DNA from 3 places in the Micromonospora sp. NPDC048830 genome. Region 2 is predicted to be linked to each of the others. Evidence: riboswitches for the same ligand, from Rfam matches in the RefSeq annotation. Region 2 holds a riboswitch; each other region holds the start of a gene.
What was found. A riboswitch is a leader RNA that binds a small molecule or an ion and turns the genes downstream of it on or off. The one in region 2 is predicted to bind cobalamin.

Region 1: it holds a riboswitch for cobalamin, as region 2 does, so the genes downstream of both, cobN (cobaltochelatase subunit CobN) here and bluB (5,6-dimethylbenzimidazole synthase) in region 2, are expected to answer to the same signal.
Region 3: it holds a riboswitch for cobalamin, as region 2 does, so the genes downstream of both, ACGFIZ_RS30370 (ABC transporter substrate-binding protein) here and bluB (5,6-dimethylbenzimidazole synthase) in region 2, are expected to answer to the same signal.

Annotation. Positions count from the first base shown of each region.
Region 1 covers NZ_JBICUP010000025.1:53,339-56,961, reverse strand. Annotated here, with positions in the region: gene cobN (cobaltochelatase subunit CobN) at 1-1,312, opposite strand, end outside; cobalamin riboswitch at 1,670-1,799, opposite strand; gene ACGFIZ_RS21265 (hypothetical protein) at 1,970-2,305, opposite strand; gene ACGFIZ_RS21260 (MFS transporter) at 2,427-3,623, opposite strand, start outside.
Region 2 covers NZ_JBICUP010000001.1:413,272-416,894, forward strand. Annotated here, with positions in the region: gene ACGFIZ_RS02045 (crotonase/enoyl-CoA hydratase family protein) at 1-594, opposite strand, end outside; cobalamin riboswitch at 611-808, shown strand; gene bluB (5,6-dimethylbenzimidazole synthase) at 843-1,463, shown strand; gene ACGFIZ_RS02055 (Rieske 2Fe-2S domain-containing protein) at 1,613-2,464, shown strand; gene ACGFIZ_RS02060 (LysM peptidoglycan-binding domain-containing protein) at 2,589-3,623, opposite strand, start outside.
Region 3 covers NZ_JBICUP010000056.1:33,331-36,953, reverse strand. Annotated here, with positions in the region: gene ACGFIZ_RS30375 (FecCD family ABC transporter permease) at 1-966, opposite strand, end outside; gene ACGFIZ_RS30370 (ABC transporter substrate-binding protein) at 972-1,982, opposite strand; cobalamin riboswitch at 2,011-2,193, opposite strand; gene ACGFIZ_RS30365 (LVIVD repeat-containing protein) at 2,591-3,623, shown strand, end outside.

The sequences.
Region 1 (3,623 bases), on a different contig from region 2:
GCTCGCCCCAGTGCGCGAGCACCGCCTCCCGCAGCCCGGCCGGGAGCCGGTCGAACCACCTCCGGTACGTCTCCCCCGGCACCCGGGCCTCGGCACCGGCGAGCTGCTCCGGGGTGAGCCACTCGACGTCGTGCCCGCCGGCGGCGATGAGGGCGTGGATCAGTGCGTCCCCGTCGCCGGGCGGCGGCTGCTCCCCCAGGTCGTAACCGGCGTCGGCGAGCGCGGCGAACAGGCGCACCGCCGAGGCGGGGGTGTCCAGGCCGACGGCGTTGCCGACCCGGGAGTGCTTCGTCGGGTACGAGCTGAGCACCACCGCGAGGCGCTTGTCGGCGTTCGGGACGTGCCGCAGCCGGGCCTGGCGCACGGCGATGCCGGCGACCCGGGCGGCCCGCTCCGGGTCGGGCTCGTAGACCGACAGCCCGTCGGCGTCGATGCGCTTGAACGAGAACGGCACGGTGACGATCCGGCCGTCGAACTCGGGGATGGCCACCTGCATCGCGGCGTCCAACGGGGACAGGCCGGCGTCGCTGGCCGCCCACTGGTCGCGGGTGCTGGTCAGGCAGAGCGCCTGGAGCACCGGGACGTCGAGGGCGGCGAGCGCGCCGACGTCCCACGCGTCGGGGTCGCCGCCGTTGGAGGCGTCCGCGGGGACCGTCCCGCCTGCGGCCAGGACGGTGACGACGAGCGCGTCGCAGCGGGCGAACAGTTCGAGGGGCCCGTCGCCCGGGGCGAGGCCGCGCAGCGAGCCACAGTAGACGGGCAGGGGGTTGCCGCCGGCCGCGTCGACCGCGTCGGCGAGGGTGTCGACGAACGCGGTGTTCCCGGCCAGGGTGTGCGCCCGGTAGAAGACGATCCCGACGGTGGGGCGGCCGGGCACCGGCTCGCGGTCGCCGTGGACGCCGTACGCGGGGGTGGGTGCGGGCGGGGCGAAGCCCTCGCCGGTGAGCAGCACCGTGTCGGAGAGGAACCGGGCGAGCTGGGCCAGGTTGTCCGGCCCGCCCTCGACCAGGTACGCCAGCGCCTGGGTGGCCACCCCGGAGGGCACGGTGGACACCGCCATCAGCTCCGCGTCCGGCACCGCCTCGCCGCCGAGGACCACGGTCGGCACGCCGGAGGCGAGCACCGCGGCCAGGCCGTCCGGCCACGCCTGCCGGCCGCCGAGCAGCCGTACGACGGCGAGGTCGACGCCGTCGAGCAGCGCGGACACGGCGTCGGCGGCGACCCGGGCCGGGTTGGCCAGCCGGTAGTCGGCGCCGCTGGCGCGGGCGGCGAGCAGGTCGGTGTCGGCGGTGGACAGCAGCAGGATGCGCACGAACGGCTCCGGAGAGTGATGCCCCCGGCGGCGAGCGGCCGTCGGCGGGCAGGGGATGGGCGCGGGCTCAGCGGGTACGGCGGACCGGGTGCCGGGTCAGCGGGGGCCGACCGGCCGGGCGGGCGAGGACCCGGCGGGGCGGGGGCGCGGACGTCGGCGGTCCCGAGGCACGGACCTCGGCGTGCGGGATGCGGACGTCAGCGGCGGACGACGGGCCGGGCGCGGCCGGGCGGCGGCTCGGGTCGGCGGCCGGCCGCGGGCCTGCTGCCACGCGCTGACCGGCGCAGACGGTGGTCGTCGGCGTGCGTCATCGGGTCCTCCTCGGGTGTCCACGCCCTGGGGTCGTCCCGACGGCCGAAGTGTCCTGGCTCCCGGATCGACGCTCACCCCCGGCCTTCCAACCGCAGACACACGGCCGTGACTCACGAGGGGGGATCGCTCCCCGGTGACAGTGGCGGGACCGCGCCGGAATCGCACCGGCTTCCTTCACTGCCGTCAGGCCGCGAATGCTGCCACACCCGCGCGCCGCCGGTCAACGGCGCGTCCCACGGCCGGCCCGCGCGGCGGCCCCGTCCGGCCGGTCGGGAACGCGTCCCCACCTGCCCCAAGGGACCCCTTCGGAGCCGAGTCGCCCGCGAGGTCCCGGGGCCCGCCGGGTCAGCGCAGGCGGCGCTCGGGGTGGGCGCGGTTCCAGGCCCGCATCCGCTCCGGGTACCCGGTGCGCGCCGCCTCGTACAGCGGGACAGCGTGCCGCTGGGCGATCCGCGCCGCCGCCCGGGGCGAGCCCGTCCGGCGGCGGATCCACTCGCCGTCGTGGGCGATCGCCATCACCGTGGTGTCGGTCGCCGTGGTCTCGGGCTCCAGATAGAACTCCACGCCCCGGCGGGTCCGCACGAACGCCTCCAGGGCGGCGAGGTCGTCGGCGTTCGCCTCGCGGTCGAGCTTCGTCGGCGTCCCGTCGGCGGCGCGCCGACGCCGGCTGAACCAGCCCATGTCCGACCCCTTTCCTGGGCGTCTCCCCCAGTGCAGCACCGCCGGCTGGCAACCGGCTGCGAGCCGGGTGAGAAGAAGCTGACCGTGGACCCGGACGGCCGCCGCCGTCGGCGGGGAGCCTTCAGCGCTTCAGCGGGCGGGTGGCCGGAACCAGGGCGAGGGTGGGCAGCAGCACCAACGGCACCACGAGCAGGGCGCGCAGGGTGCCCACGTGGTCCCCGAGGAAGCCGAGCAGGGGCGGCCCGCCGAGGAACGCGGTGTAGCCGAGCACGGCGACGACGCTGACCCGGGCGGGTGCCCGCTCCTCGTCGTCGGCGGCGGCGCTCAGGCCCACCGGGAAGCCGAGCGACGCGCCGATGCCCCACAGCGCCACGCCGACGATCGCCACGAGCCCGGACCCGGCGAGCACCGCGACGGACGCACCGGCCCCGGCGACCGAGATGGTGGCGAGCAGCACCGGCACCCGCCCCCACCGGTCCAGCGCCACCGTGCCGGCGGTGCGGCCGAGGGTCATGCCCGCCACGAACACCCCGTACACGGCCGCGCCGGCCGCCTCGCTCAGGTCGTACCCCTCGACGAAGGCCACCGCGACCCAGTCGTTGGCGGTGCCCTCGGTGAACGCCGCCACCAGCACCAGCAGGCCGATGAGCAGGGTGCGCGGCTCCCGCCAGGCCGCCAGCTGGGCGCGGCGCCGGGCGGCGGCGTCCGCTCCCGGCTTCGCGTCGTCCGTCGACGGGGCCGGCGCGGCGGCCAGGAACGCGCGGACCGCGAGCAGCGTCCCGACCAGCACCACCGCCGCGAGCACCGCCAGGTGCGCGGCGAGCGGGAACCCGAGCCGGGCGGCCCCCGCGCCGAGGCCGGCGCCGGCCACCGAGCCGAGGCTCCAGGCCGCGTGGAACCGGGGCATGATCGTCCGGCCGAGCCGCCGCTCGACCCCCGTCGCCTCGATGTTCATCGCCACGTCGCAGGTGCCGGAGCCGTAGCCGAGGGCGAACAGGCCGACCGCGACCCCGGGCAGCCAGCCGGCGAGGCCGGCGGACAGCCCGATGACGGCCAGCGCCAGCGTGAGCAGCGCCGTGCTGTACGCCACCGTGCGGGCCGCCCCGAACCGCTGGGTGATCAGGCCGGACGTCGGCATCGCCACCAGCGCCCCGATGGACGCCGCCAGCAGCAGCAGCCCGAGCCGCCCCGCGCTGAGCTCCAGCGCCTCCTTGACCGCCGGCACCCGGGAGAACCAGGCGGCGGAGGCGAGGCCGTTGAGGGCGAACACGACGGCCACGGCGTTGCGCGCCGCCAGCACCGGCCGGGCGACGGCCGG
Region 2 (3,623 bases):
CAGCGCCGCCGCCCGGTCGTTGCGCAGGCAGGTCTGCGGATGGCGGGCGATCTCGGCGGCCAGCCGCTCGGCCTCCGCCCGGGCCTCGCCCGGCGCGACCAGGCGGTTCACCAACCCCATCCGGTACGCCTCGTCCGCCGGCACCGGCCGGCCGGTGAGGATCAGGTCCAGCGCCCGGCTCTCCCCGATCAGCCTCGGCAGCCGCACCGTGCCGCCGTCGATCAGCGGCACCCCCCAGCGCCGGCAGAACACCCCGAGCACCGCGTCCGACTCGGCCACCCGCAGGTCGCACCAGAGCGCCAGCTCCAGCCCGCCGGCCACGGCGTACCCGGAGATCGCGGCGATCACCGGCTTCGACAGGCGCATCCTCGTCGGGCCCATCGGGCCGTCGCCGTCCGGCTCGACGCGGTTGCCCCTCGGGGTGCCGATCGCCTTCAGGTCCGCGCCCGAGCAGAACGTCCCGCCGGCACCCCAGAGCACGGCGACCGCCGCCGCCGGTTCGGCCTCGAACGCGCGGAACGCGTCGGCCAGCGCCCGGGCGGTCGGGCCGTCGACGTCCACGATGGTCTCGGCGGGCCCCGCCCGCGACCGCATGTCCAGTAGCATCGGCGGCGGCACGATCATGTGAGGTGCCCCACGCGAGTGGGGAGAATCGGGAAGCCGGTGCGAATCCGGCACGGGCCCGCCGCGGTGACCGGGGAGCCACCGTCCACGCGCAGAGCGCAGCCACTGGCCGTACGGCTGGGAAGGCGGACGGCCAGGCGTCGATCCGGGAGTCCGAAGACCGGCCTCACGTCGACCGCCCGCCCGCCGGGGCGGGCCGAGCGCAGCGGGAGCCTGCCGTGGAACTCTACGACGCCATCCACCGTCGCCGTGACGTCCGAGCCCAGTTCACCGGAAAGCCGGTGCCCGAGGAGAGCCTGCACCGCGTCCTCGCCGCGGCGCACGCCGCACCGAGCGTCGGCTACTCGCAGCCGTGGGACTTCGTCCTGATCCGGGACGCCGACACCCGCCGCCGCTTCCACCGGCACGTGCAGGACGAGCGGGAGACCTTCGCCGCCACCCTGGACGGGGTGGCCGCCGAGCGGTTCGCCCGGATCAAGATCGACGGGGTGCTGGAGTCGACCCTGTCGATCGTGGTCACCTACGACCCGGACCGGGGCGGTCCGGCGGTGCTCGGCCGGCACGCCATCGCCGACGCCGGCCTCTACTCGGTCTGCCTGGCCATCCAGAACCTCTGGCTCGCCGCCACGGCCGAGGGGCTCGGCGTCGGCTGGGTCTCCTTCTACCGGGAGCCGTTCCTCGCCGAGCTGCTGGGCGTACCGGACGGCATCCGGCCGGTCGCGTGGCTCTGCGTCGGGCCGGTCACCCACCTGGAGGCCGTACCGGACCTGGCCCGGCACGGCTGGCGCCAGCCGCGCCCGCTCGCCGCGGCCGTCCACCAGGACCGCTGGCCGGGCTGATCCGCTGGCGCCATGGCGGCGATGTGGCGGTGTCCGCGTCGAGAGGATGGCCCTGTGTCGGCGACATGCCGGTGTCCGCTTCCGTGCGGCCGGCGCGAATTGTCGCCGTCGCCCGGTTTGCGGTCGCTTCCGCCGGGAAGTCGGACGGCATGCGGGCACTCTTGACGAAACTCGAACAGAATCCGGCGCTGGACCGGACCGGCGACCGGTTGCAGCGCGCCGTCCAGGCCACCCTCCGACCGCAGCGGGTCCGCGACCTGCTGCACGGGGTGTTCCTCGGGCACCCGTTGCATCCCGCGATGGTGCAGGTGCCGGTGGGCGCCTGGATCAGCGCCGCCGTGCTCGACCTGCTGCCGGGGCAGCGCCGGGCCGCCACCACGCTGGTCGGGCTGGGCACGATCAGCGCCCTCCCGGCCGCGGTCGCCGGGCTGAACGACTGGGCGGCCCTCGCCCGCGACCAGCGCCGGGTCGGCCTGGTGCACGCCACCGCGAACACCGTCGCCCTCGCCCTGTACGCGGGCTCGCTGGCGGCCCGCCGGCAGGGCCGGCACGGCACGGGGCGGATGCTGGCGTACCTCGGGCTGACGGCCGCGAGCACGGGCGCGTACATCGGCGGGCACCTGGCGTACAAGCAGGCGGCTCAGGTCAACCAGAGCGTCTCCGAGCTGCACCGGATCAGCGACGGCTGGAAGGCTGTCGCGGACATGGCCGCGCTGCCGCAGCGGAAGCTGATCACCCGCGAGGTGGACGACGTCTCGGTGATCGTGTACCGGCACGGCGACGAGGTCACCGTGATGCTGGAACGCTGCCCGCACCAGAGCGGCCCGCTCGGCCAGGGCGAGGTCACCGAGGTCGACGGGCACACCTGCGTGGTCTGCCCGTGGCACGGCAGCACGTTCCGGCTCAACGGCGGCGAGGTCGTGCACGGCCCGGCCGCCAACGACCAGCAGGTGCTGCCGTGCCGGGTGGTCGACGGAGTGCTGCAGACCCGCCTGCCCTGACCCGCGCCGCACGGCACGGTCCGGCCCCGGTGCCGCTGTTCGGCCCGGCCCCGGCCGGCCGCGGTGCCGCTGTTCGGCCCGGCCCCGGCGGGCCCCGGTGCCGCTGTTCGGGGGCCCCGGTAGGTCAGCCCCGGCGGTGCCGGCCGGTGACGAAGGCCCGCGCGCCGGCGGTCGCCCGGGCGGTGGTGGTCCGGGCGGCGCCGGCGGCTCGGGCGGCGGCGCCGCCCCGGGCGGCGGTGGCGGGCCGGCGGCGCAGCCCGAGGACCGCGCCGATCTGCGCCCCGACGATGCTGGCCACGGCGAGCACCGCCGAGACCGCGAGCGGCCGGTTCACCCGGTCCTCCTCGCCGGCCCGGGACGCCCCGGCGGCCATCGCCGGCTGCCCGCCGCCGGGCGGCTGGGCCACCTGCTGGGTCGACTGGGACGACCCGGCCGGGGGCCGGGCGGCCGACGGTCCCGGCGAGGGACGGGTGGTCCGGGGCGACGAGGGGGTCTCTCCCACCTGAGCGCCGGGTCCGGCCGGGTTGGCGGGAGCGGCCGGGCTGGCCGGGGACGCGGGGGACTCGGACGGCGCGGCCGGGGGTGCCGGCGGCGTGACCGTGCCGGGGGCGGGGGTCGTCGGCCGGGCCACGAGCCGGCCGGTGGCGTGCCGGCGCGCCCCGCCGTCCTGGCTCTCGTCCGGGAGCCGGATCAACTGTCCGGGCTGGATCCGGTCCGGGTCGCGCAGCCGGTTCAGCTTCGCGACGTCCCGGTAGCGGTCGAAGTCGTCGAGGTAGCGCTCGGCCACCTTGCCCAGATAGTCGCCCTTGGCCACCCGGTACACCGTCGGTCCCGTCTGGTCCGGCGTCTCGGCGGCGGCCGTGGCGACCGTCGCCGGCCCGGGTCGGGCGGCCACCGGGGCCGCCGTGGCGGGCGGCAGGGTCGCCGCCGTCCGGTGGGTCGCCGCCGGCTGCACCGCCGCCGGGGCGGCGGCTGCCGCGTACGGGCCGGTCAGGACGGTCGCCGCGCTCGCGGCCGGGCTCGCCGCGATGATCAGCGCGACCGAGCCGACCAGCGCGGCGGCGGCCCGCTGCTGCCGGCTCATCCCGGGCAGCCGGGGGGCCGGCCGGCGCACCGCCTGCGCGCCGAGCTCCACGAGCACGGAGAGGGCGAACGTGGC
Region 3 (3,623 bases), on a different contig from region 2:
CACCCAGACGAGGAAGATCGCGCCGCCGAGGACGACGACGGGCAGCAGCCGGCGGTGGTCGGCTCCGGTGAGGAACCGGGCGGCGTGCGGCAGGATCAGCCCGACGAAGCCGACCGCACCGCTGATGGCGACCAGCGCCGCGGTGAGCAGCGCGGTGGCGACCAGCAGCAGCCACCGTACCCGGGTGACCGGGACGCCGAGGCTCGCCGCGGCGTCCTCGCCGAAGGCGAAGGCGTTGAGGGCGCGGGCGTGGGCCGCCAGCAGGATGAGCACGGCGGCCAGGACGGGTGCGGCCCAGGCCAGGGCGGTCCAGTCGACGCGGGCCAGCGAGCCGGAGAGCCAGAAGGCGATGCTCTGGGTGGCGTGCGGGTCGGCGACCCAGACGATGGCGAACGAGGTGGCCGCCGCGCAGAGCTGCGCGACGGCGACCCCGGCCAGCACCACCCTGGTCGGCGCGAGCGCGGCTCGCCCGCCGGAGACCGCGACCACGACGGCGAACGCCGCGAGCGCGCCGGCGAACGCGCCTCCGGTGAGGGCGGCGACCCCACCCCCGAGGCCGACGACGAGGACCGCGACCGCGCCGAGCGACGCCCCGGAGGAGACCCCGAGCAGGTACGGGTCGGCGAGGGGATTGCGGGTGACGGTCTGCATCACCGCGCCGACCGCGGCCAGCCCTCCCCCGAGCACGGCCGCGCCGAGCACCCGCGGCAGGCGCAGCTGCCAGACGATGTGCTCGCGTAGCAGCGGCACGTCGGCGTCGGCGAGACCGAGGCGGTCGGCCAGCACCGCCCACACCGTCGTCACCGAGATGTCCGCCGGGCCGAGCGTGACGGTGACACCGATCGACACGATCAGGGTCGCGAGCAGGGTGACCAGCAGCCCCGTGTCGAATCGGCGTGACCGGGTGGCCTCGGCGACGCCGGTGGCCTCGACGGTGTGGCCGGGTGCGGCCGTACGGGCCAGCACGGCGCTCAGCTGCCCGCTCCGGGTAGCGCCGCTACCCCCTCGGCCAGCGCCTCGACACCCCGCACCACCCGCACTCCGGCCGAGGTGGACGAGAAGGGGATGACGACGAACCGCTGCCCGGCGACCGCGGGCAGGTTCTTCAGGGTGGGGTGCCGGGCCAGGAAGGCCTTCTTCGCGGCGGCCGGGTCCCAGGTGGCGTCGACCAGCACGATCACGTCGGGGTCACGCTCGATGGCGGTCTCCCAACTGGTGTCGGCCCAACTGCCGGAGAGGTCGCCGAAGGCGTTGCGGACCCCCACCGCCGACATGATCATGTTGGGGCCGCCGCAGCAGGCGCCCACGCTCGGCGCGTCGGTACCGGCGTCCCACCAGAGCACCGACACCTCGCGCGCGCCGCCGAGCCGGACGGCGGCTGCGGCGATGCGGGCCCGCTGGTCGGCGATGAGCTTCTCCGCCCGTTCCGGCACCCCGAAGACGGCGGCGACGTCCCGGATCTCGGCGAACACGTCGTCGACGGTCAGCGTCGCCGGCCGGTGCTGCTTCGCGCAACCGGCCGATGAGACGTACGTGCCGACGCCGAGCCGCGCGAGTTCGGCGCGGTCGCCGACGCCCTCGTCGCCGAAGGCGCTCTGGAACGAGGCGTAGACGAAGTCCGGTTCCGCGTCGAGCAGGGCCTCCCGCGACGGGTACCTCTCCGACAGCACCGGCACCGACGCGTATGCGGCGGCGTGCTCGGGCAGGATCGCGTCGTCGAGGTACGCGGTGCCGGCCATCCGGTCGGCCAGGCCGAGTGCCAGCAGGATCTCGGTGGCGGGCTGGTTCAGGCTCACCGCCCGCTGCGGGGGTGCGGCGACGGTGACCGGTGAGCCGCAGTTGGTCAGCGTCACCGGGGACGCCGACCCGGCGGCGGCGGTGGGTTCGTCGTCCGCGGCGCAACCGCCGAGCAGGACGAGCACGATGGACAGTGGCGCGGCAACGCGCCGGGACAGGGTGGACCGCATGGCGCGTACGCGCATCGGGACCGCCTTCCAGCACCTCGTGGACGGGGCAACGCAGTGCCGTGGCCGGTCTCCTGGCTGACGGGAGGTGCGTCCGTGGCCGGCCTTCCCAGGCGCGTGGCGCCCAGTGACCTCGAAAGGACGAGGGCCGCGGACTTCCCGATCACAGTGGCGAGGGCCGCGCCGGCATCGCACCGGCTTCCCGTACACCACGGCGGCCCCACTGTAGCCGGTGACCCATCCGGCCGCTACGGCGGCCGTGGGTCGCCTTCATTGGCTGGCGAGAGCGCCGGCGGGAGCGTCGGTGAGGTGCGTTCCGGATCAGCCAGGAGACGGCGAAGACCACCCCGACCATGGCGAGGGCGCCGGAGCGGCCGCGCCCCTGCAGTCGGCGGATCACGACCATCTGCGACACCACGATGACCACCCATTGCTCGCCACCCGCCACAAACATAAATATGCCCATATCCCACAGCCTCTATCGACCGGCTGACCGGCGGCGGTACGGTCCTACCTGCACGACGCTCTCGCACCGACCGCACGTCGCGTCGGGTCCTTCGACCGGAAGGCGGCACATGACACGTCAGAGTTCTGGAACATTTGGGGGCCGGCGGGTGCTCGGCCTGATGGCCGCAGGGCTGTTCCTGGTCGGTGCGCTGCCCGGCACGGCCTCGGCAGCGGAGCCCGACCCACGGGTCGGGCTGGGCGCCGGCTGGCTGGACGCGCAGTCCGCGATCAGCGGCCTGGAACACGTGGCCCACCGCGACAAGCCCGCAGGTTTCTTCGACCCGACGAACCCCGGCACCAGCCGGTACGCCAACTCGGACCTCGCCTTCGGCGGCGGGTACGCGTTCCTCGGCAACTACAACGGGTTCAACATCGTCGACGTCTCCAACCCCACCGACCCGGCGCTCGTCACCAGCGTCGTGTGCCCCGGCGGGCAGGGGGACATCTCCGTGCACGGCAACCTGCTCTTCATGTCCGTCGAGGAGACCCGCGGGCGGGTCGACTGCGGCACGGACCCCAACGTGGGCACCCGCTTCCAGGGCGTCCGGATCTTCGACATCAGCGACGTACGCAACCCGCTGCAGGTCGCTGCCGTCCAGCTGTGCCGCGGCTCGCACACGCACACCGTGGTGACCGACCCGGACGACGCGGCCAACGTCTACGTCTACGTCTCGGGCACGACCACGCCGCGGCCGGCCACGACCATGGAGGGCTGCAACGACAATCCCGCGACGGGCGAGAACCCGGTGCGGTGGCGGATCGACGTCATCAAGGTGCCGCTGTCGGCGCCCCAGCAGGCCGCCGTCGTGAACCAGCCGAGGCTCTTCACTGATCCCGAGACGGGCCGGATCGACGGCCTGCAGAACGACCCGCCGACGCCCCTGCACCCGTCCGGCACCGCCTGGTCGCCCACGCCCAGGACCCAGGCCTGCCACGACATCACCGCGTACCCGGAGATCGGGCTGGCCGCCGGCGCGTGCCAGGGCAACGGCATCCTGATCGACATCTCGGACCCGGCGAATCCCCGCCGGATCGACGAGGTCGCCGACCCGAGCTTCGCGTACTGGCACTCGGCGACGTTCAACAACGACGGCACCAAGGTGGTCTTCACCGACGAGTGGGGCGGCGGCGGCGCCGCGCGCTGCCGCGAGA